DNA from 3 places in the Micromonospora sp. CNZ280 genome. Region 3 is predicted to be linked to each of the others. Evidence: riboswitches for the same ligand, from Rfam matches in the RefSeq annotation. Region 3 holds a riboswitch; each other region holds the start of a gene.
What was found. Region 3 has a riboswitch for ZMP and ZTP ahead of FHX32_RS31875 (metallophosphoesterase). Riboswitches for the same ligand answer to the same signal wherever they lie in the genome.
Positions count from the first base shown of each region.

Region 1: it holds a riboswitch for ZMP and ZTP, as region 3 does, so the genes downstream of both, FHX32_RS28075 (glycine hydroxymethyltransferase) here and FHX32_RS31875 (metallophosphoesterase) in region 3, are expected to answer to the same signal.
Region 2: it holds a riboswitch for ZMP and ZTP, as region 3 does, so the genes downstream of both, FHX32_RS09995 (bifunctional 5,10-methylenetetrahydrofolate dehydrogenase/5,10-methenyltetrahydrofolate cyclohydrolase) here and FHX32_RS31875 (metallophosphoesterase) in region 3, are expected to answer to the same signal.

Region 1 is NZ_JAAOYP010000004.1:195,768-203,507, reverse strand. Features, by position in the region: gene FHX32_RS28095 (alpha-hydroxy acid oxidase) at 1-428, shown strand, start outside; gene FHX32_RS28090 (aminotransferase class I/II-fold pyridoxal phosphate-dependent enzyme) at 377-1,822, shown strand; gene FHX32_RS28085 (hypothetical protein) at 1,890-2,150, shown strand; gene FHX32_RS28080 (ribulokinase) at 2,348-4,006, shown strand; gene FHX32_RS28075 (glycine hydroxymethyltransferase) at 4,069-5,508, opposite strand; ZMP/ZTP riboswitch at 5,527-5,616, opposite strand; gene FHX32_RS28070 (metallophosphoesterase family protein) at 5,721-6,575, shown strand; gene FHX32_RS35465 (hypothetical protein) at 6,500-6,745, opposite strand; gene FHX32_RS28060 (S8 family serine peptidase) at 6,922-7,740, opposite strand, start outside.
Region 2 is NZ_JAAOYP010000001.1:2,099,348-2,107,087, forward strand. Features, by position in the region: partial or broken gene FHX32_RS09975 (aldo/keto reductase) at 1-914, shown strand, start outside; gene FHX32_RS09980 (SRPBCC family protein) at 1,079-1,537, shown strand; gene FHX32_RS09985 (metalloregulator ArsR/SmtB family transcription factor) at 1,534-1,884, shown strand; gene FHX32_RS09990 (SRPBCC family protein) at 1,886-2,329, shown strand; gene FHX32_RS09995 (bifunctional 5,10-methylenetetrahydrofolate dehydrogenase/5,10-methenyltetrahydrofolate cyclohydrolase) at 2,493-3,365, opposite strand; ZMP/ZTP riboswitch at 3,401-3,483, opposite strand; gene FHX32_RS10000 (YciI family protein) at 3,618-3,965, shown strand; gene FHX32_RS10005 (sigma-70 family RNA polymerase sigma factor) at 3,958-5,202, shown strand; gene FHX32_RS10010 (AAC(3) family N-acetyltransferase) at 5,233-6,021, opposite strand; gene FHX32_RS10015 (hypothetical protein) at 6,076-7,179, opposite strand; gene FHX32_RS10020 (LLM class flavin-dependent oxidoreductase) at 7,337-7,740, shown strand, end outside.
Region 3 is NZ_JAAOYP010000005.1:258,322-266,061, reverse strand. Features, by position in the region: gene FHX32_RS31895 (CpsD/CapB family tyrosine-protein kinase) at 1-741, opposite strand, end outside; gene FHX32_RS31890 (acyltransferase) at 734-1,285, opposite strand; gene FHX32_RS31885 (hypothetical protein) at 1,376-3,307, opposite strand; gene FHX32_RS31880 (glycoside hydrolase family 26 protein) at 3,530-4,276, opposite strand; ZMP/ZTP riboswitch at 4,290-4,366, shown strand; gene FHX32_RS31875 (metallophosphoesterase) at 4,391-5,260, shown strand; gene FHX32_RS31870 (shikimate dehydrogenase) at 5,853-6,683, opposite strand; gene mltG (endolytic transglycosylase MltG) at 6,683-7,740, opposite strand, start outside.

The sequences.
Region 1 (7,740 bases), on a different contig from region 3:
ACTGGTTGCGCGGGCGCACCGCGCTGCCGCTGGTGGTGAAGGGCATCCTCGACCCGCGCGACGCCGTCCTCGCGGTCTCCGCCGGCGCCGACGCGGTGGTGGTCTCCAACCACGGCGGCCGCCAGTTGGACGGCGCCCCGGCCACCGCGGCCGTGCTGCCCGAGGTGGTGGCGGCCGTCGCGGACCGGTGCGAGGTGCTGATGGACAGCGGCATCCGCGGCGGGATGGACGTGCTGCGCGCCCTGGCGCTCGGCGCGAACGGGGTGCTGGTCGGCCGGCCGATGCTCTGGGCGCTGGCGGTCGGCGGCCAGGCCGGCGCCGAGGCGGCGCTGACCCTGCTCGCCGACGAGTTCCGCGACGCGCTGGCGCTGACCGGCTGCGCCGACCCGGCGGCCGCCCGCGAGTTGCGCACCCGGACGGTGGACTGAGCGTGGCGGCGCCGGCGGACCTGACAGTGGCCGACCTGAGCACCGCCGACCTGCATCCGGCCGTCGACGACCCGGCGCTGAACTCGATGAACTTCCTCAACGAGGTGGCCCAGCACTACCCGGACGCGGTGTCGCTGGCCGCCGGCCGGCCGTACGAGGAGTTCTTCGACGTCGCCGCGCTGCACCGGTTCCTGGACACGTTTCGCCGTCACCTCGCCGAGGATGTCGGTCTCACCCCGGCCCAGGTGCACCGCACCCTGTTCCAGTACGGCCGGACCAAGGGCGTCGTGCACCACCTGGTGGCCCGCAACCTGGCGGTGGACGAGGGGATCAGCGTCGACCCGGAGGCGATCGTGGTGACGGTCGGCTGCCAGGAGGCGATGTTCCTGGTCCTGCGGGCGCTGCGCACCGGTCCCGGCGACGTGCTGCTCGCCGTCGCGCCCACGTACGTCGGGTTGACCGGCGCGGCCCGGCTGCTCGACCTGCCGGTGCGCCCGGTGGCCGGCGGGCCGGCCGGGGTCGACCTGGCCGACCTGCGGGCCGAGGTGCGCCGGGCGCGGGCCGACGGGCTGCGCCCGCGGGCCTGCTACCTGATGCCGGACTTCGCCAACCCGTCCGGGACGAGCGTGAGCCTGGCCGACCGGCGGCGGCTGCTCGCCCTGGCCGAGGCGGAGGACCTGCTGCTGCTGGAGGACAACCCGTACGGCCTCTTCCCGGCCGGGGACGCCGAGCGGGTGCCCACGCTCAAGGCGTTGGACACCGGCCGGCGGGTGGTCTACCTGGGGTCGTTCGCCAAGACCGTGCTGCCCGGCGCGCGGGTCGGCTACGTCGTCGCCGACCAGCGGGTGGCCGGCGCGGACGGCACGGTCGGGCTGCTCGCCGACCAGCTCGCGAAGATCAAGAGCATGGTCACCGTGAACACCTCGGCAATCGCCCAGGCGGTCGTCGGCGGGGCGCTGCTGGAGCACGGGTGCAGCCTGGTCGCCGCCACGGTCCGCGAGCGGGCCGCGTACACCCGGAATCTGCGCCACCTGGTCGCCGGACTGGCCCGGCGGTTCCCGGCGGACGCCTCGCCGGTGCGCTGGAACGTGCCGGCCGGCGGCTTCTTCGTGGTGGTGACCGTGCCGTTCCCGGTCGACGACGCGCTGCTGCACCGCTCGGCCCGCGAGTACGGGCTGCTCTGGACCCCGATGGCGCACTTCTACGAGGCCGGCGCCCCGGTCGACGCGCTGCGGCTGTCGGTGAGCGCGGTGACCCCGGCCGAGATCGACCTGGGCCTGGACCGGCTGGCCGCCCTGGTCACCGACGAGCTGGCCCGCCGTGGTGGGGCGGTGGCGAAGGCGGCTCCCGGCGCGCGGGAGGCCGGCACCGCGGAGTCGGGACGGGTGGCCTGACACAACGCGTTCACCGCATGGCAATCCGCGACTGCCCGCGTTCCCGCGTCCTGCGTGGACGGTCATAATGGACGCCATGGTCGCCTGGGAGTACGCCCTGCTGGTCCGCCGCTATCAGGGGCAGGGCCGCAATTTCCACGTCAGCTTCATCTGGTACGGCCCGGACGGGTCGCGCCGGGACATCACCGCGTACGGCGACACGGCGATCGCGCACCTCAACCGGGCCGGCCGGGAGGGCTGGGAACTGGTCTCCGCCGCCGAGGACGTGAACAACGTCCAGGGCAGCACCGAGGTGCACCGCTACCACCTCAAGCGGCAGATCGGCTGACCCGCCCGGCGTCCGCCCCCGATCCCGTCGCCGCCGGCCCGTCACCGGCCGACCGCCCGGCCCCCGTCCGGGGCGGTCGGCCCCGGTCCGCGCCGCGCGCCGGCGGCGTGCCGTTCACCCGGCGTTGTTGTTACCGTTGCCTCCCGCCGACGCCCGGCCGCTCCCGCGCCGCCCGGTCGCGGCGGGGAGGAGGAGCAGTGGCGCAACCCGGGCGGCCCCGGTGCGTGGTCGGGGTCGACTTCGGCACCCTGTCCGGCCGGGCCCTGGTGGTGGACATCGCCGACGGCGCCGCACTCGGCGAGGCCGTGCACCCGTACCGGCACGGGGTGATCACCGAACGCCTCCCCGGCGGCGCGCCGCTGCCGCCGGACTGGGCGTTGCAGCACCCCGACGACTACCGCGAGGTGCTGCGCGTAGCGGTGCCCGCCGCGCTGCGCGCCGCCGGCGTACGCCCCGAGGACGTGATCGGCATCGGCGTCGACGCGACCGCCAGCACCGTGCTGCCCGCCCGCGCCGACAGCACCCCGCTCTGCGAGCTGCCGGGGCTGACCGACCGGCCGCACGCGTACCCGAAGCTGTGGAAGCACCACGCGGCCCAGCGACAGGCCGACCGGATCAACGCCCTGGCAGCCGCGCGGGGCGAGCGCTGGCTGGCCCGCTACGGCGGCCGGGTCTCGGCGGAGTGGCAGTTGGCCAAGGCGCTGGAGCTGCTGGAGGAGGACCCGGAGGTCTTCGACCTGGCGGAGCGCTGGGTCGAGGCGGCCGACTGGATCGTCTGGCAGCTCTGCGGCCGGGAGACCCGCAACGTCTCGGCCGCCGGCTACAAGGGGCTGCGCCAGGACGGCCGGTACCCGTCGGCGGAGTTCCTCCGCGCCGTGCACCCGCGGCTGGACGGGCTGCTGCCCCGCGTCGACGGTCCGCTCGCGCCGCTGGGCGCCCGGGCCGGCGGGCTCACCCCGGAGGCGGCCGGCTGGACCGGCCTGCCGGTGGGCGTCGCGGTGGCCGTCGGCGCCATCGACGCGCACGTCACCGCCGCGGCGGCCCGCTCGGTCGAGCCGGGCCGGATGCTCGCGGTGCTCGGCACCTCCACCTGCCTGATCATGAACGCGGACGCCTGCCACGAGGTGCCCGGGGTGTGCGGCGTGGTCGACGGCGGTGTCACCACCGGCGCGTGGGGCTACGAGGCCGGGCAGAGCGGGGTCGGCGACATCTTCGCCTGGTACGCCGCCACCGCGCTGCCCGCGTCGTACGCCGAGCGGGCCCGCGACCTGGGGATGACCCCGTACCAGCTGCTCGACTCACTCGCCGCCGAACAGCCGGTCGGCGGGCACGGCCTGCTCGCGCTGGACTGGCACAGCGGCAACCGTTCGGTGCTGATGGACCACGAGCTGAGCGGGGTGCTGGTCGGGCTGACCCTGGCCACCCGGCCGGAGGAGATCTGGCGGGCGTTGCTGGAGTCGACCGCGTTCGGGGCGCGGACCGTGGTCGCCGCGTTCGAGGACGCCGGGGTGCGGGTCGACGAGCTGACCGTGGCCGGCGGGCTGACCGGCAACCGGCTGCTGCTGCGGATCTACGCCGACGTGCTGCGCCGGCCGCTGCACGTGGTCGACTCGGCGCACCCGGCGGCGCTGGGCGCGGCGATCCACGCGGCGGTGGCCGCCGGGGCGTACCCCGACGTGCCGGCCGCCTCGGCGGCGATGGGCGCCCCCCACCGGGAGACCTGGCACCCGGATCCGGCCCGTGCGGCGGTCTACGACGAGCTGTACGCCGAGTACCGCGCCCTGCACGACCACTTCGGCCGCGGCGGCACCGACACCCTCCACCGCCTCCGCGCCCTCCGCAACCGCCCCCGCTGACCCCACCCCGCCGGCGACGCCCCGCGCGGCGGGGCCGGGCGGGTCGTCGGGGACGGTGCGGGTCAGGTCAGGTCGACGGTGGGGTAGAGGGGGAAGCCGGTGAGCAGTTCGGTGGCCTGCCGGCTGACCTTGTCGGCGACGGCCGGGTCGAGCAGGTACTTGGCCTTCGACGGGGTGCCGTCGGCGTTGCTGCCCGGCGTGGTCTGGCTCAGCACGGTGTGGATCAGCTCGGCGGTCTGGTCCATCTCGGCGATGCCCAGCCCCCGGGTGGTGAGCGCCGGGGTGCCGATCCGGATGCCGGAGGTGTACCAGGCGCCGTTCGGGTCCTGCGGCACCGAGTTGCGGTTGGTGACGATGCCCGAGTCGAGCAGCGCCTGCTCGGCCTGCCGGCCGGTCAGGCCGTAGCCGGAGACGTCGATCAGCACCAGGTGGTTGTCGGTGCCGCCGGTGACCAGCTTGCCGCCGCGGCGCAGCAGCCCCTCGGCGAGGGCCTGCGCGTTGGCCACGATGCGCTGGGCGTAGTCGGCGAAGTCGGGACGGCGTGCCTCGGCCAGGGCGACCGCCTTGGCGGCCATCACGTGCGGCAGCGGGCCGCCGAGCACCATCGGGCAGCCCCGGTCCACCTGGTCGGCCAGCTCCGGCTGGCAGAGCACCAGGCCGCCGCGCGGGCCGCGCAGCGACTTGTGCGTGGTGGTGGTGACGATGTGGGCGTGCGGCACCGGGTCGAAGTCGCCGGTGAACACCTTGCCGGCGACCAGGCCGGCGAAGTGGGCCATGTCGACCATGAAGGTGGCGCCGACCGAGTCGGCGATCTCCCGCATGATCCGGAAGTTGACCTTCCGCGGGTACGCCGAGTAGCCGGCGACCAGGATCAGCGGCTTGAACTCACGGGCCGCCTCGGCGACCCGGTCGTAGTCGATCAAACCGGTGGCCGGGTCGGTGCCGTAGCTACGCTGGTCGAACATCTTGCCGGAGATGTTCGGCCGGAAGCCGTGGGTGAGGTGCCCACCGGCGTCCAGCGACATGCCCAGCATCCGCTGGTTGCCCAGCTCGCGGCGGAGCGCGAACCAGTCCGTCTCGGTGAGCTCGTTGACCTGCCGGACCTGCGCCCTCTGCAAGGCCGGGGACTCGATCCGGTCGGCCAGGATGGCCCAGAACGCGACCAGGTTGGCGTCGATGCCGGAGTGCGGCTGCACGTACGCGTGCGCGGCGCCGAACAGCTCCCGGGCGTGCTCGGCGGCGAGCGCCTCCACGGTGTCGACGTTCTGGCAGCCGGCGTAGAACCGGCGGCCGACGGTGCCCTCGGCGTACTTGTCGCTGAACCAGTTCCCCATCGCCAGCAGCGTGGCCGGGGAGGCGTAGTTCTCGCTCGCGATCAGCTTCAGCGACTCGCGCTGGTCGACCAGTTCCGCCCCGATGGCGTCGGCGACCCGCGGTTCGACCGCGCGGATCACCTCGAGGGCGCTGCGGAAAGCGGTGGATTCGGCGTTCAGCGACGACATGCGACCTCCAGGTGACGTGCGGAAGGCCCAGGCGCTCGGCATGCGTCCTCATGACGGGACCGCTTCCCGATGGTGCTCCATCCCCACGCGCCAGTCACGGCCCGGGCTGATCCTACCGGGTCGGCGACCCGCCACCCCGGTCCACCTCCGTCAAGCCGGGTGCCGGCGGGCGCGGGCTCGCGGTGGGGGTTGGCGATCAATAGGATCGACGCATGGTGGCCGACGGGAGCACGGGCGGCAGCCTGCTCGCCATCAGCGACCTGCACGTCGGCCACCGGGAGAACCGGGCGATCGTCGAAGGCCTGCACGCCGACTCGCCGCACGACTGGCTGCTCGTCGCCGGGGACGTGGCCGACACCGTGGCCGACGTCGAGTGGGCGCTCGGGCTGCTGGCGCGCCGCTTCGCGCGGGTGGTCTGGGCGCCCGGCAACCACGAGCTGTGGTCCCCGCCGAACGACCCGGTGACGCTGCGCGGGCTGGAGCGCTACCAGCACCTGGTGGCGATCTGCCGGCGGCTGGGCGTGCTCACCCCGGAGGACCCGTACCCGGTGTGGCGCGGCGAGGGCGGGCCGGTGCTGGTGGCGCCGCTGTTCCTGCTCTACGACCACAGTTGGCTGCCGGACGGGTTCGACACCCGCGAGGCGGCGCTGGCCGAGGCGTACCGGACCGGGGTGGTCTGCACCGACGAGTTCCTGCTGCACCCCGACCCGTACCCGAGCCGGGCGCACTGGTGCGCGGCCCGGGTCGAGCAGACCCGGCAGCGGCTGGCCGAGCGGCAGCCGGCGCTGCCCACCGTGCTGGTCAACCACTACCCGCTGGTCCGCGAGCCGACCCGGATCCTGCGCTACCCGATCTTCGCCCAGTGGTGTGGCACCGAGGCCACCGCCGACTGGCACCTGCGCTTCGACGCCGCCGCGGTGGTCTACGGGCACCTGCACATCCCCCGGACCACCTGGCACGACGGTGTCCGGTTCGAGGAGGTCTCGCTGGGCTATCCAAGGGAGTGGCGGCAGCGCACCGTACCGCCGGGGCGGCCGCGGCGGATCCTGCCGGCGCCCCCGGCATGACGACGGGCCCCGACCCGCCGGGGCCCGCCACGCAGCTCGATCATCCGCTCGCCGATCTCCTGCCGCTGCTTACGGCCGAGCGCCTCGCGCACCTTCGGGAACCACTCCTGCTCCTCCTCCTCGACGTGGTGCAGCACGTTCTCCTGGAAGGCCTTGACCAGGCGGCGCATCTCCTTGTGGTCCTCCTTGAGCAGGACGATGGCATCGGTGGACGCCGGGTGACCTCCTAGGTTCGCCGGATGATCGTCCGGTACCCCGGGGGTGAGCTGCGGAAACTGGTGTCCCCCCAGAGCGGGTGGGGCCCGGCGGATCACCGCCGGGCCCCACCACTGGTCGTGCTGTCGCCTCAGCGCACCACGTTGTAGGCGCTGACCATGCCGGCGCCGTAGAACGAGTTGCGTTCCCCGCCGGAGCAGGTGGCGTCGTACACGTTCGGACCGGTCGGGAAGAGCGGCACCGGGTTGTAGACCCCCTGCGGGCAGGACTTCGCCTCGGCCGTCCCCTGCAGGAACGAGCTGAGCTGGCCCGCCGTCATGCCCGGGTGGGCGGACAGGGCCAGCGCGGCCACGCCGGCGGCGTGCGGGCCGGACATCGAGGTGCCCTGCTTGTACCCCCACCCGTTGGTGCGGGTGGCGGTGTTGAAGGTGGTCGACAGGATGGCGTCGGTGATCGTCGACCGGGCACCTTCGGTGCGGAACCGGGTGTCGCCGCCCGGCGCCGTCACCTCGACCACGCCCTGGCCGTACGAGGAGTAGTAGCTCTTCTCCCCGGTCGGGCCGACCGCCGACACGGTCACCACGCCCGGCGCCTCGCCCGGCAGGACGAGGCAGGCGCTGGTGAGGTCCTCGCGGACCTCCGGCGTCCCGTTGTTCGGGCTGCCGGTGTCGGTGATCTTGTGCGCGAGGTCGTAGTTGGAGTTACCCGCGGACGCCACGTGCAGCACGCCCTTGCTCTGCGAGTAACGGATGGCCCGCTGCACGGCCTGCCACACCGGACGCTGCCGGGCGTCGTTGCGGCAGTTCAGCTCCCACGGGTCGATGTAGTAGCTGTTGTTCGTGACCCGCATGCCGTGCTCGGCCGCCCAGAGGAACCCGCAGACCGCGGCCTCCGGGAAGATGTAGCCGTCGTTGTTGACGACCTTGACGGCGGCCACCTTCACCCCCGG
Region 2 (7,740 bases), on a different contig from region 3:
GATGCCGGCGTCACGATGTTCGACACCGCCGACGTCTACTCCGACGGAGCCTCCGAGGAGGTGCTGGGCGCGGCGATCAAGGGGCGCCGGGACGGCCTCATCCTCTCGACGAAGAGCGGCCTCCCGATGGGCGACGGACCCAACGACACCGGTTCCTCGCGGCTGCGGCTGATCAGAGCGTGTGAGGACGCACTGCGTCGCCTCGGCACCGACTACATCGATCTCTTTCAGCTGCACGCCTTCGACGCCGGCACCCGATCGAGGAGGTGCTCTCGACGCTCGACGACCTCGTGCGGGCCGGGAAGATCCGGTATGTCGGCGTCTCCAATTTCGCCGGCTGGCAGTTGATGAAGTCCCTCGCCGTCGCCGAACGCTACGGCTACCCCCGCCACGTCGCCCACCAGGTCTACTACTCCCTCGTCGGGCGCGACTACGAATGGGAACTGCTACCCCTCGGGCTCGACCAGGGGGTTGGCGCCGTGGTCTGGAGCCCGCTCGGCTGGGGCCGGCTCACCGGCAAGGTACGCCGGGGCGCGCCGCTGCCGGCGCAGAGTCGCCTGCACCAGACCGCCGACTACGGCCCGCCGGTCCCCGACGAGCTGCTCTACCGGGTGGTCGATGTCCTCGACGAGATCGCGGCGGAGACCGGCAGGGCCATCCCGCAGATCGCCCTCAACTGGTTGCTGCGACGCCCGACCGTGTCGTCCGTCGTCGTCGGCGCCCGGAACGAGGCCCAGCTTCGCCAGAATCTCGGCGCCATTGGTTGGTCGCTCAGCGACGAGCAGGTGGCACGGCTCGACGCGGCGAGCGCGACGACGCCGCCCTACCCGTCCTTCCCCTACCACCGACAGGAGGGGTTCGCCCTCCTCAACCCGCCGGTGGTTCCGGCCGCGGTCCAGCCCGGACGGGGTTGATCCAGAAACGACGACAGCCCTCGGCTCGGCGGGCGTGCTGCGCCGGGTGTCGCCCTGGCGCCGGCTGCCGGACTCCCGACACGGCATATGCAACCGAAGGTTGCGCATCGCGAGGTGGGCTGTGTAGGTTTGACGCAACCAAAGGTTGCGAAAGGTTGGCGGACATGGAGTACGGATCCATCGAGCGCGACATCCAGGTCGACGCGTCACCCGAAGTGGTCTTCGAGGTGATCAGTCGGCCCGAGCACATGCGGGAGTGGTGGCCCGACGACGCGCGGTTCGAGCCGGTGGCGGGCGCGCCCGGCGAGCTGGTGTGGCGCAACGCGGACAGCGGCGAGACGACGACCGTCGCCCTCGCCGTCGTCGAGGTTGACCCGCCGAAGCGATTCTCCTTCCGGTGGTGCTACTCAGAGCCGGACCGGGCCGGGAACTCGCTGTTCGTCACCTTCGACCTGGTCCCCACCGGCAGCGGCACCCGGGTTCGGATGACGGAGACCGGGTTCCGCGAGATGGGCTGGGAGATCGCCCGCCTCGAGGAGCAGTACCGCGACCACGAGAGCGGTTGGGACCACTACGTCCCGGCGCTCGGCGCGTACGTGTCGCGGCTGGTCGCCACCGCATGAGCACGGCGATCGACGACGACCTGTGGTCGGCGGTCGGCGATCCCATCCGACGTACGATGATCGACCTTCTGCTCGCCGGAGGGCCGGGCACGGCCACGTCACTGAGCGAGCGACTGCCCGTCACCCGCCAGGCCGTCTCGAAGCACCTGGCCGTCCTGGACCGGGTCGGCCTGGTGCACGGCACGCCGGCCGGTCGGGAGCGTCGATACCAGGTCGACGAGGCGCAGCTCGCCCGAGCTGTCGCCCAGTTGTCGGCGGTCGGCGCCACCTGGGACGCCCGACTCCGCCGGATCAAGCGGATCGCCGAGGCGGTCGAACGCAGTCGCGACAACAACCAAGGAGACTGAAATGATCGACATCCTGCACCGGGTCGGCGTCGTCGCACCGCTCGACGACGTCTACCGGGCGGTGGCAACTCCGGAGGGCATCGCCGGTTGGTGGACGACGGACACCACGGGCAAGAGCGAGGTCGGCGGGCAGCTGGCGTTCCGGTTCGGCGACCTCGGCGGCTTCGACATGGAGGTACTGGAGCTCGATCCCGCCGGCCACGTACGGTGGCGGGTCACCGACGGCCCCGCGGAATGGGTCGACACCGAGATCGACTGGCGGCTCGACCGGCGCGGCGAGTACACCATCGTCCAGTTCAGACACGAGGGCTGGCGCGAGCCGGTCGAATTCATGCACCACTGCAGCACCAAATGGGCGACGTTCCTGCTCAGTCTCAAGGAACTCGTGGAGACCGGGCGCGGCCGGCCGGCGCCGGACGACGTCCGGATCAGCGACTGGCACTGATTCCCGCCGGCCGGTTCCCGGGCGTCGGGCGAATCCAGCACGGTGGCGGTCAGCGTCAGTCGAGGCCGATCTCCCGTACGACTGTCCACACCCAGGTATCGGCGTGCGTCAAGCACGAGAGCCCCGGCCGGCGGTCCGCCCGGCCGGCCGGGGACTCCGCGGCTCAGGCGCGTCCGCTCAGCCGCTCGGCGGCGTCGACGGCGTTGCGGAAGAGCATCGCCACCGTGGTCGGGCCGACCCCGCCGACCCGGGGCGTGATCGCGCTGGCCACCTCGGCGCACGACTCGTCGACGTCCGGCAGCAGCCGGCGGCCCTCGTAGCGGACGCCGGCCCCGATCACCACCGCGCCCGGCTTGACGTGCTCCGGCTGAATGATCCCGGGTACGCCGGCGGCGGCGACCAGGATGTCGGCGCGCCGGGTGTAGCGGTCCCAGTCCGGCACGCCCGTGTGCACGACGGTGACCGCCGCGTTGGCGGTGGGCCGCTTCTGCGCCAGCATGATCGACAGTGGCCGGCCCAGCGTCGCGCCCCGGCCGAGGATGACCACCTCGCGCCCGGCGACCGGGATCTCGTAGTGGGCCAGCAGCGCCTCGATGCCGGCCGGCGTGCAGGGCAGCGGCCCGGGCAGCCCGAGCGCCAGCCGCCCGATGTTGAGCGGGTGCATCCCGTCGACGTCCTTGTCCGGGTCGACGCTCTGCAACGCCCGGTCGTAGTCGAGGTGGGCCGGGACCGGATACTGCACGAGCAGCCCGTGCACCCCCGGGTCGGCGTTGTAGCCGGCGATCACCCGGTGCAGGTCCTCCTGCGTGGCGTCCGCCGGCAGGTGCGTGTGCGGCGACTCGAAGTCCAGCTCCGCCGCCTGGCGCTGCTTGATCCGGATGTAGCCGGCGCTGGCGTCGTCGTCACCGGCCAGCACGGTGGCGAGCGCGGGCACGACGCCCGCCCGGCGCAGCCGGGACACCCGGTCGGCCACCTCGGCGAAGACCTTGTCGGCGAGCGGCTTGCCGGACAGCAGCCGGGCGGTGTGCGGGGTCACGACGGTATCGTCGGCGATGGGCATGGCTCCCCCAACGTGGGTGCCCAGGCGGTCGACTCCCACGGCGAGCTCCCCGATGGTTGGTGCCATCCCCGTGCCGCCAGTCGCGTTCCCACCCAGCTTGCCCCATCCGGCAACGGCGGCGCCAGGCGACCCCCGGGCGCCGTCGGCGGAAAATTCTTGGCCCGGGTGGTCCGGAACCGGTCCACTCGTTCGTCACCCTGGTTGAGACCGCTGACCAGGGAGTGCGAGATGAAGTACATGATGTTCGTCTGCAGCGACACCGAGCCGGACACCGACCAGGAGAACTGGCCCGACATAGAGGCGTGGGTGGCCGAGAACGACGCCCGTGGCCGCCGGCTGACCGGCGACGTGCTGGCCGAGACGTCGGCGGCCACCACCGTCCGGGTGCGTAACGGCGAACTGCTGGTGTCCGACGGTCCGTTCGCCGAGACCAAGGAGGTCATCGTGGGCTTCGACCTGCTGGAGTGCGCCGACCTGGACGAGGCGATCGAGGTGGCCCGTAGCCACCCGATGGCCCGGGCGGGTCGGATCGAGTTGCGACCCTTCGCCGACCTGGCCGACCAGCCGGGTGACTGACACACCGGCGGCCGCGACGGCGGAGGCCGTCGCGGCCGCCTGCGCCGATTCGTACGCCCGGATCGTCGCCGCGCTGATCCGGGTGACCGGGGACTGGACGCTGGCCGAGGACTGCGCCCAAGAGGCGCTGGCGCTCGCCCTCGAACGCTGGCCCGGCGACGGCGTGCCGGCCAACCCGGGCGGCTGGCTGATGACGGTGGCCCGCAACCGCGCGCTGGACGTGCTGCGCCGGGCCTCCGTCGAACGCCGCAAGCTGCACGAGTTGGCGCTGCTCACGCTGGCCGGCCCGGAATCCAGGGCGGTCGGCCCGGAGCCCGCGACCGGGGACGAGATCGTGGACGACCGGCTGCGGCTCGTCTTCACCTGCTGCCATCCGGCGCTGTCGCTGGACGCCCGGGTGGCGCTGACGCTGCGCGTGGTCTGCGGCGTACCGACCGCCGACATCGCGCGCGCCCTGCTGGTCAGCGAGTCGACGATGACCCGGCGGCTGACCCGGGCGAAGACCCGGATCGCCACCGCCGGCATCCCCTACCGGGTGCCGACCGGCCTGATGCTCGCCGAGCGGCTGCCCGGCGTCCTCGCGGTGCTCTACCTGCTCTTCACCCGGGGCTACGACGCCGACGGTGAGCCCGCGTTCGCCGACGAGGCGATCCGGCTGGCCCGCCTGCTCGTCCGGCTCATGCCGGACCAGCCCGAGGTCGCCGCGCTGCTCGCGCTCTTCCTGTTGCAGCATTCCCGCCGGGACGCCCGGCGCGACGCCGACGGCAACCTGCTCACCCTCGACCGGCAGGACCGGGCCCGCTGGGACCACGCGGCGATCGCCGAGGCCGTCGACATCCTGGCCCGGGTGCGCCCGGCCGGCCCGTACGCCCTCCAGGCCCGGATCGCCGCGTGCCACGCCACCGCCGCCTCCGCCGCGGCCACCGACTGGCCGGCCATCGCCCGGGCGTACGACGAACTCGCCCGGATCCAGCCGTCACCGGTGATCGGGCTGAACCGGGCGGTGGCGCACGGTTTCACGCACGGGCCGACGGCCGGGTTGACGCTGCTGGCCGAGGCGCGCGCCGGCGGGGCGCTGGACGGCTATCCGCCGGCCGTGGCGGCCGAGGCCGAGCTGACCGCCCGCCGGGGGGACCGCGAGCGGGCGGCGGCGCTGTTCCGGCGGGCCGCCGCGATGTGCCGGGCGGAGCCCGAGCGGCGCGCCCTGCTGGACCGCGCCGCCGACCTGTCGGCCTGACCCGCCGGCGACCGGATCAGGTGCGCACCGTCAGTGCCGGTGCGCGGCCATCCAGGCGGTGGCGTGATCGACCAGGGCGGGCTGCGGCATCAGCCGGGCGGTCGCCCCGCCGACCCGGCCGGTCGTCACCTGCCCGGTGGCGTCGAAGTCGGCGCCCAGGCGGTCGAAGTCGCTCTCGTCGGTCACGACGTCGACCCAGGTGGTCCACCGGCTGGTCCCGTCCGGCTGCCGCAGGGACGACCCGGTCGCCGCGCGCGGCGGCGCGGCCTGGCGGTATTCGGCGAGGTGCAGTGAGGTGTTCGAGTCGTACCCGCAGCCGAGCAGCAGCACCTTGCCGGCCAACCGGTACACCGCGCCGAGCGGCGAGCGCTCGCCCAGCGCGTCGTCGAGCGGGTGCCCGGACACCACCTCCGCCGCGTGCCGGCCGAGGGCGGCGAAGGAGACCTGCGGGTGGTCGCTGCGCAGCGCCCCCGGCCAGGTGCGGACCGTCTCGGCCAGGACCCCCATGTACCGGCTGGGCGTGCGGGCCGGGTCGAAGCCGGGCGTCCGCTCCCGGATCACCGGCCACCACGCCGCCGGTACGGGCGGGTGCCGCCAGCCGGCCGGGTCGGTGTTGTCCGGCGTGTGGGTCGGCACGACCAGGGTGCCGTCGGGGCCGGTCGCGGCCAGCAGCGCCTGCACGACCGCCTGGGTGCCACCGGCGACGAACCCGAGACTCCGGTACGACGAGTGCACCAGCACCACGTCACCGGCGGCGAAGCCGAGGGCGCGCAGGTCCGACGCGAGGCTGTCCACGGTGTGCGGCATCGACTGGTCCACGCGGCGCAGCGTACGAGGCGGGAGTGCCGCCGCCCACCGGGTTTCCGCCGGCGGTCAGCTCGCCGCGGCGGTGGGCAGCGGGTCGGCGGCGCGGCGCGGCAGGGCGGCCAGCGCCAGCCCGAGCAGCGCGCAGATCGCGCCGGCCACGAAGAACAGCGCGAGCGCGGGCTGCCCGAGCCACTCCCACAGCGGGTGCCAGGTCGGGTGCGGCTCGTCGAGGTGATGGCCGAGCAGGTGCGGGACGGCCAGCAGGACGGGTGACCACCACAGGAACATGCTCACCGCGAACAGGACGGTGACCGCGCCGCGGGCCGGGTGCGCGGCCTCGGTACGCCGGCTCGCCCACCCGAAGAGCAGCCAGCCGAGACCGGCGCCGAGCAGGCCACCGACCAGGCCGGCGGGCAGCACCGCCGGTGGGGCGGCCCGGTTCATGGTGACCACCAGATAGCTGCTCACGCCCTGCGGCGGCGAGGTGATCGTCACCCGCAGTACGGTGTCGCCGCGCCGGGCCAGGACGGTGGTCTCGGTGAACCGCACGACCGAGGCGCACCATTTGTCGGTGCAGCCGGAATCCCCGCTGACCGTCGGCTCGTACAGCTGCCAGCCGGCTTCGCCGAGCCGCCGCCGCGTGTCGGCGAGCGTCTGCTCGGTGGGCACGGGCGGTGCGCCGGCCGCGGTGAACACCGTCTCGCCCTGCTGGTACTCGCCCCCGTCCGGGAAGAGCACCTGGTCGAGGTTACGTAGCCGCAGCGGCTGGCTGTAGAAGGTGAACAGGGCCGCCGCGGGGTCGACGTCGCCGAGCCGGTGACCGGGGAACACCTCGGCGAAGAGCGCGGCGGCCTCGGCGCGGTCGGGCTGCGGGTGGGAGGTCTCCCAGGCGACCCGGGTGGCGGCGGCCGCGGTGAACAGCCCGCAGATGACGGCCGCGAGCATCGCCCAGACGCCCACGGTACGGCTGGCCGGGCGGCCGAGCCGGCAGCGCAGCCCGTGCCGGAGCAGGTCGACCGCCTCCCGCACGGTCGGCCGGGTGCGGCCGGGCGGCGCGGCGTCCAGCAGCATGCCGACCATCTCCTCGCCGCGGGCGCGGCGGTAGGCGCGCGGATGGCAGCAGAGCAGCCGCCGGTAGCGGCGGGCGAGCGGATCGCCGGTCGGCGGCATGGCCGTCCCTTCGAGATGTGGTGCGGGTCAGGCGGTGCGCGGGCGGAGCGGGCGCAGCCGGGTCTCGGCGGCGGTGTGACCCATATTTAGATCATCGATACATCGTCAAGGTCAAGAGCGCGACCCGGCCGGGTTGTCGGTGCCCGTGGTTAGGCTGCTGATCATGCGGATTGGCATCGTGATCCTTCCCGACCAGCGTTGGTCCGAGTCGCAGCGCCGCTGGCGGCAGGCGGACGAGTGGGGCTTCGACCACGCCTGGACGTACGACCACCTGGGCTGGCGGGACCTGGTCGACGGGCCGTGGTTCGACTCGGTGCCCACGCTGACCGCCGCCGCGACGGTGACCTCCCGGATCCGCCTCGGCACGCTGGTCGCCTCGCCGAACTTCCGGCATCCGGCCGCGTTCGCCCGGCAGGTGACCGCGCTCGACGACATCTCCGGCGGCCGGCTGCTGCTCGGCCTCGGCGCGGGAGGCATCGGCTTCGACGCCGCCGTGCTCGGCGGCGAGACGCTGCCGCCGCGGCAGCGGGTTGACCGGTTCGGCGAGTTCACCGAGCTGCT
Region 3 (7,740 bases):
CCCGGTCGCCGAGACCAGCGTCCGGTCGGCGGTCCGGGTGACCCAGCCGGGGTTGACGTCCACCGCCGCGATCTCGGTACGCGCCGAGTTGAGCTGGGTGAGCTGGTTGTTGATCCCGGCCAGTTCGGCCACCGCGGCGTCGACCGCGCCGTCCCGGGCGCCGCCGATCCGCTTCTGCAGGGCGCTCTGCTGGGCGGCGACCCGGGCGATGCTGTCGTCGTACGAGCGCAGCATCTCCGCGCGCTGCTTCTCGTACATGGCGCGACGCACGTCGAGGTAGGTCCGGGCGGCGAGGTTGGCGCTCTCCACCGCCTGCCGGGGATCGGACGCGCGGTAGCCGAAGCGCAGGATCTGCCCGCCGGTGGGCACCTCCACCTCCAGCGCGTCGCGCACCTCGCGCGGGTCCCGGCCGCCGGCGTCGGCCAGCCGCTGAACCACCTCGGTGCCGGTGGCGATGCCGCTCTCCACGTTCATGTTGACCGCCCGGTCGGCGGCGGCACCGCTGGGGGTGAAGGCGTCGGTGACAACCGGCCGGACCGCCACCACCGCGTTGGCGGTCACCGCGGCCGGGACCAGGAGCAGGTACCCCGCGGTGGCCAGCAGGCCGACCGCGGCCACCACGGCCACCAGCCGGAACCGGTGCAGCGGCACGCGGAGCAGGTCGGTCAGGGTGACCGCGCGGGCGGGCGGCGGGCCGCCCGCGGCGTCGCCGGACCAGGGACCGCCGGAAGCGTCAGCCATCGAACTTCTTCACCATCTGTTGGGGGTTGCCGACCACCACCATCCGCGGCGGCACGTCCGCACGGACCACCGTCGCCGCGCCCACCACGCTGTCCCGGCCGATCCGTACGCCCTTGAGCACCAGCGCGCGCGAGCCGATCCAGACGTTCTCCTCGACCACGATCGGGGCGCGGGTGGCCGGGGTCGGCGGGTCGTGCCGCAGCTCCGGGGACAGGTTGTGGAAGTCGCTGTCCAGCAGTTCGCAGTTCGACAGCAGGCACCGGTCGCCGATGGTGACCGAACTCCAGGCGCCGATCCAGGTCGCGTTGAGCAGGCAGTCGACGCCGACCCGGACCTCGCCGGGGCCGGCGAACCGGACCAGTTTGTTCAGCCGGGTGCGGTCGCCGATGCTGACCCGCACCCCCCGGCGCAGCCGGATCCGGCCGCGGATCTCCACGCCCCGCCCGAGGGTCAGCCCCGGATAGCGCAGCCGGTACCAGCCGCGCTTGACCCCGAAGACCGTCCGCACCAGGAGCCCCCGGCGGATGCCGCTCGCGCCGACCACCGGCCCTCCTCCCCTCGCCGGGACCGGTCACAGTGGATCCACCGGCCCGACGCGCACAATCTACCGATTTTCCGTCACGAACCGTAGCCACTACTGCACGGAGAAGAACATCGACGGGGTCGACCAGGTCGGCCCCGGCGACGGCGTGGCGATCACGGTCGCCGCCGTACCGTCGACCACCGGCGCGGCCGCCGGGTCGAACGGGACGCCGCGCAGCGTCCCGTCGGTGGCGCCGTAGACGATCCGGCCGCCGACCCAGGCCATCCCCCGCACCGCCGACCAGGTCACCCCGGTGGTGGGCAGGTTGAACTCGGTGGCGCCCAGGTAGTTGCCGTCGATCTCGAAGTACCGGTAGTAGAGCGCGTCGGCGCCGGCCCGGGTGTAGTAGAGCCGGCCGTCGAGGAAGAACGCTCCGGTCATCGCCGCCGGGGTGAACCAGTCGTTGTAGCCGGACGCCTCCCACGGCACGCCGATGGCGCCACCGGTGAACATCGAGACGTCGATGCGGCTGCCGGTGGGGGTTCCGGCCACCGCGTGCGACCAGTAGATCCGGTCGGCCACCCGCCAGGTCGCGCCGGCGGCGGTGTAGTTCGGTTGGCGCACCGTGGCCGGGGCGCCGACCGAGGTGCCGTCGAACGGCACCCGGGCCAGCACGCCGGCGCCGGTGCCGAGGTAGAGGTTGCCGGTGGTCGCGGTCGGCGGGTTCTTCGGCGTGACGGCGCGCCCGCCGGCGAGCGGGAACATGCCCAGCCGGCCGTGGTACTCCTCGCCCATCGCGTCCGAGTTCTGCCCGAAGTAGAGCCCGTCGCTGCCCCGCCAGAGCACCGGGACCGCCGAGCCCCAGGTGCTGGTGCCGGGGGGCATCGACGCGCCGCCGCTGCGCCGCGGGTTCCAGTTCAGCGGCAGGCCGGTGGCCGGGCTGACCGCGGCGACGCCCAGCCGGTCGATCGCGCCGTCGCCGGCCCGGTCGCTGGCGTTCGGGTTGTTCAGCCAGCGGAAGTGCCCGCCCAGGTAGATCACGCCGTCCGCCACCTCCACCGAGGTGATGGTGTCGTTGCCGGTGAAGTCGACCCAGGTGGCCAGCTGGCCGCCGCCCCGGGCGGCGGTCTCGAAGCGGACCAGCGCGTCACAGTACGCGGCCGGCCAGCCGGCGCCGCCGTTCGTGCCGACCACGAACCAGCCGCCGTCGGCGCCGAACCGGACGTCCTGCACGTAGTGCACGAACGTGGCCGGCGCCGCGCACGGCGGTGCGAACTTGTCGGTGCTCCAGTCCAGCACGCTCGGGGTGCCGGCGAGGCCCACCAGGGCCAGTTGGTTGCGGGGCAGGCCGTCGACCAGGGTGAAGTTGCCGCCGACGGCGAGGGTCCCACCGTCCGGGGTGACGTCGATGGTCCACACGTACGACGCGGTGCCGTGCCGGCCGACGGTGGCGTCGACGGTGAAGGTCGGGTCGATCGCGCCGGTGGTGGCGTCGAGCCGGCCGAGCCCGGCGTGCGCGGTGCCGTTGAGCCAGTTGAACGCGCCCGCGACGTAGAGCCAGTTGCCGCGCAGCGCGAGGTCGCGCACCGTGCCGCCGTCGGAGCGCCCCTCCCAGCCGCCCACGATCGCCCCGGTGCTCGGGTTGAGCGCCACCAGGTTGCGGCGGCTCACGCCGTTGACCGTCTTGAAGGCGCCGCCGACGACCAGCGTGCCGCCCGGCCCGGCGACCAGCGCGTTGACCGCGCCGTCGAGCATGGGCAGGAAGCTGGTCGAGATCGCCCCGGTGCTCCGGTCGTACGCGAAGAGGTAGCGCTGGGTGGTCCACGCCGCGCCGGCGGTCCGCCGGATCTGGGTGAAGCTGCCGCCGACGTAGACCATCGAGCCGACCTGCGCGAAGGCGCGGGTCTCGCCGTCGCGGGCGTGGGGGGTGAGGTCGGCGGGATTGGTCGAGACCAGGGTCGCCGGCGCGGGCGCCGGCACCACGGTGGCGGACGCGGCGGCAGGCGCGGCCAGCACGGCGGCGACGACGGCCAGCGCGACCATCCCGGCCCGGGCGCGGACACCGACGGAACGCCGGCGGAGCGGGAGTGTGGGCACGCGACGCCTCCAAGGTGGATGACAACCCACGTAGCGTGACCCCACGAACACAGTGGGCGATATCCGCCGATTGGTTGGCCATCGTGTCGCCAAGGTGACGCAGCACGAGCGCGGCCGGAATGCGGAGAACCTCAGTGCCACCTTACGTCATCACCTCGACACCCAGGGTCAGCGAGCGCCTCCGGTCGCCTGCCGCAGGTAGGCGTCCTGCCCGGCCCGGGCGAACCCGGCCAGCGCCGCGGCGTCGTGGTTCATCGTCATGTCACAACTGCTCGACCGGGTCGTCATCCCCGCCGAGTTGAAGTAGACCGCCGCCTTGATCTTCGGGTGCGCCTTGAGCGCCGCCGGGAACTCCTCGAACCAGCGCCGCTTGGCCGCCGGGTCGGCGGTGTCGAAGTTGGTGCCGAACTCGGCGAGCATCCGCGGCTTGCCGGCGCCGATGCCGTGCTCGTCCAGCCAGCGGTAGAAGCTTCCGACCGTGGTGCTCGGGCTCTTCCACACCGTGCTGCCGTTGCAGACGTGGAAGTTGTACGGGTCGTAGGCCACCCAGTCGACGTAGCGGTCGCCTGGGTAGAGGCCGGCGTAGCGGTGACGGTGGCCGGACCAGCCCATCATCGTCCACACCCAGAACGCGTTGTCCGCGCCGGCCGCCGCGAACCGGTCGTGCACGTGCCGCCAGGCCCGGACGAAGTCCGCGTCGCTCCCCTTGGCCGGTTCGTCCTCCGGCTCGTGGTCGAAGCCGAGGAAGACCGGCACCCCGGTGGCCCGGATCCGGCCGGCGATCGCGTCGATCGTCGCGTCGTGCCGGCCACTGTAGACATCCCGCCAGGTCAGCACGGCGCCGGCGGAGAAGATCCGGGACTCCCAGGCGAGGAGGAGCAGCCGATCCAGGCAATGCGATTGTCGCGCGATCATCGTCGGGCGTAGGTTGTGCACACACGACTGGCGCGGGTGGGCGACCACCGGGGAGTGAAGGTCGGGGCGTCGACCGCCTGGGTGCCCTTGTCGATGAGACGAGGAGACGCGCCCGTGACCGTCCACCACCGGATCCTGCACCTGTCCGACACCCACCTGAACAGCCCTGACGTCGATGCCTCCGCAGCGCTGGCGCGCATCCTGTACGACGCGCGCTTCGTGCCGGAAGTGGATCTGGTCGTCGTGAGCGGCGACATCGCCGACGACGGCTCCGCCGAAGGCTGCGCGGGCGTGCGCGAGCAGGTGGGCCGGTTCTGCGCGGAGCGGGGCATCCCGCATGTCTACTGCACGGGCAACCACGACACCCGTGAGGCGTTCGCGGCCACTCTTGGCTCCGGGCACCTGGCCGCCGACGGCACCGACGTCGGCGCGACCATGGCGGGCGCGTCCGGCGAACGTGCCGCCCTCAGCAGCGTTGCTGGGCTGCGTGTGATCACACTGGACAGTCTCGTGCCCGGCCAGGTGCACGGGCATGTCGACCCGGCCCAGCTGGCCTGGCTGCGTGACGTGCTGGCCGAACCCGCTGCGGCGGGCACGGTGCTCGTGCTGCACCACCCGCCGATCGCCGTGCCCACCTCCCCGATCATGGACACCGTGGGCCTGCGAAACGCCGATGATCTGGCCGATGCGGTACAGGGCACCGACGTCCAGGCGATCCTGTGCGGTCACTTCCATTTGCAGATGTCTGGCCTGCTGCGGGGCATACCGGTGTGGGTGACGCCCGGCGTGGTCACCCGCATCGACTTCACCGCGCCGCCGCGGTGGGAGCGCGCGGTACTGGGCGCCGGAGCCACCGTGGTGGATTTCGGCGGCCCGACGTCCCCGCTCTTCCACGTGCTGCACGCCCGCGACCCGCGGGCCGGGGAGCAGGTGTATCTCGTCGACCCGGTGTCGGGCGAGGACGTCGTGGGCGAGGAGCCATGATGGGCGGGCCAGCTGGGCTCGCCGAGCCGGTGCAACCACCCGCAGGCGCCGGTCCAGCAGGTTGCGCCGGGCAGCAACAGCTCCGGCACAGCCAACTCGGCGTCGCTCGGATCTCGGCGAGCCATACCCGCTCAACGAAGCGGGACCCAAGATCCGCGAGACAGAATCTAGTTCCGCCAGGACGGCGTGGCCGCACCGGTCAGCCTGCGGCTCATCACTCTAAGCGCGACTTACCCGACAGCTAAGGGATGACCGCATATCGCAACAGCACCCTCAGTCCGTTGCCGAACGTCATTGACCCAACACAGAGGGATCAGTTAGGTCGATCGGCGCCAGCCTATGATCATCGAACGGGGCGGGGCTCGTACGCGGTCTGGAACTCCCGGAACGACGATGGCGCTCTCCTGCACTACACCAACGGGTCGCCCTACTGCCTACCCCCGGATCGCGGGAATGCCCACATCCGCGGCGAGGTGGTCGACAAGATTCGCATCATGAACTCCCCCAGCTGCGCGTACTGATCGGGCAAGACGGGCGGCGGCACGGTGGGAATCGCCACCGGGACGTCTTCGATGTCCTCGGTGGCGACCATCTATCCGGCACCCGCCGATGTTGCTGCTGCGAGCGCGGCGGCCATCGCGTCGCGGGGCGCCGGGACGCCGGTGAACTGCTCGAACTGGCCGATCGCCTGGGCCAGCAGCAGGTCGAGCCCGGAGACGATCCGGCAGCCGGCCGCGCCCGCCGCGGCGGCCAGCGGCGTCGGCCACGGGTCGTAGAGCGCGTCGAAGAGCACGGTGCCGGCCCGCCAGGCCACCGCGCCGGCGAGCGGGTCGGCAGCCCCCTTCGGCACGGTCGAGACCACCACGTCGGCGCGGCAGCGGTCGGCGGCGTCGGCCCAGGCCGCGCCGGTCAGCGGGACGCCCACCGCCTGGGCCACCGGGCGCAACTCCTCGACCGCCGCCGCCCGGCGGGCCACCACGGTCACCTCGCGGGCAGCCAGGCGGGCCGCCGCGGCGAGCGCCGCGCGGGCGGTGCCACCCGCGCCGAGCACCGTCACCGTGGCGCCCGCGCGCACACCGGCTCCGGCGAGCACCTCCACCATGCCGCCGACGTCGGTGTTGTCCGCGTACCACGAGCCGTCCGGGCGGCGGACCAGCGTGTTGGCCGCGCCCACGGCGGCGGCGACCGGCGAGGCGGCCACGGCCACCGCGAGCGCCGCCTCCTTGCCCGGCATGGTCACCGACAACCCGGCCCACTCCGGGCCCAGGCCGGCGACCAGGTCCGGCAGCTCCGCGGCGGCGCACTCGATCCGGTCGTACGACCACCCGGTCAGCCCGGCCGCCGCGTAGCCGGCGTTGTGGATCACCGGGGAGAGCGAGTGCGCGATCGGCTTGCCGAGCACCGCCGCCCGTCGCTGCGCCATCAGATGATCCCGGCCTCCCGGGCCTTGGCCATGTTGCGCTCGTGCTCCGCGTACGTCTCGGCGAAGGCGGAGTGGCCCTTGTCGTCGATCGCCACGAAGAAGAGCCACTTGCCCGCCGGCGGGTCCATCGCACCCTCCAGGGCCTGCTTGCCCGGGTTGTTGATCGGCGTCGGCACCAGACCCTTGAGCTTGCGGTTGTACGGGTTTTTCGGGTTGTCCAGGTCGGCGGCGGTCATCTCCTTGGACGTCTTGGTCTCCTGGCCGGTCAGCTCCAGGTAATAGTTGACCGTGACGTCCATCTCCAGGCAGTTGCAGTCGAACTCGCCGAACACCCGGTTGTAGGCCACCCTGGCAACCTTGCCCAGGTCGTCCTTGTTACCCGCCTCCGCCTGGGCCAGCGACGCGACGATCAGCGCCTCGTACGGGCTGATCCCGCCGCGCTCCTTCTGCACCCGGTCGGCGAACTCCATCTGCCCGGTGACGGTGAGGAAGTTCTCCACCATCAGCTTGAGGATGCTCTCCGCGGTGGCCTTCGGCGGGATCTCGTAGGTGTCCGGGAAGAGGAAGCCCTCGACCGACGGCTTGACCTTCTTGCCGTCGGTGCGCTTGAACCACCAGTCCGGCACGCCGAGCGCGATCGGGTCCTTCGCCGCCGTCTCGAACTCCTTCACCGGGATCTTGGTCTTCTCGGAGAGCAGCTTGTAGACGTTCTTGGCGGTGCGGCCCTCGGGAATGGTGAGCCCGTTGACGATCCGGTTCTTCAGGTCGAGCATGGCGGCGACCGCACTCTCCCCACTCATCTGCTTACGCAGCTTGTACAGCCCCGGCTGGATGTTCTTGCTGCGCGAGTTGTCCGCCGCCGCCTCGATGAACGCCTTGGGGCTCTTCACCACGCCGGCGGCGTGCAGCGCGTCGGCCATGTCGGCGATCAGCGCGCCCTGCTTGATCTCGACCGTCACCTCACCGGTGCCGGTGCCGTCGTAGTCGGGCGTGACGAAGTAGTTCTGGATCCGGTCGAAGCCGTAGACGGCGCCACCGCCGATGCCGCCGAGCAGCA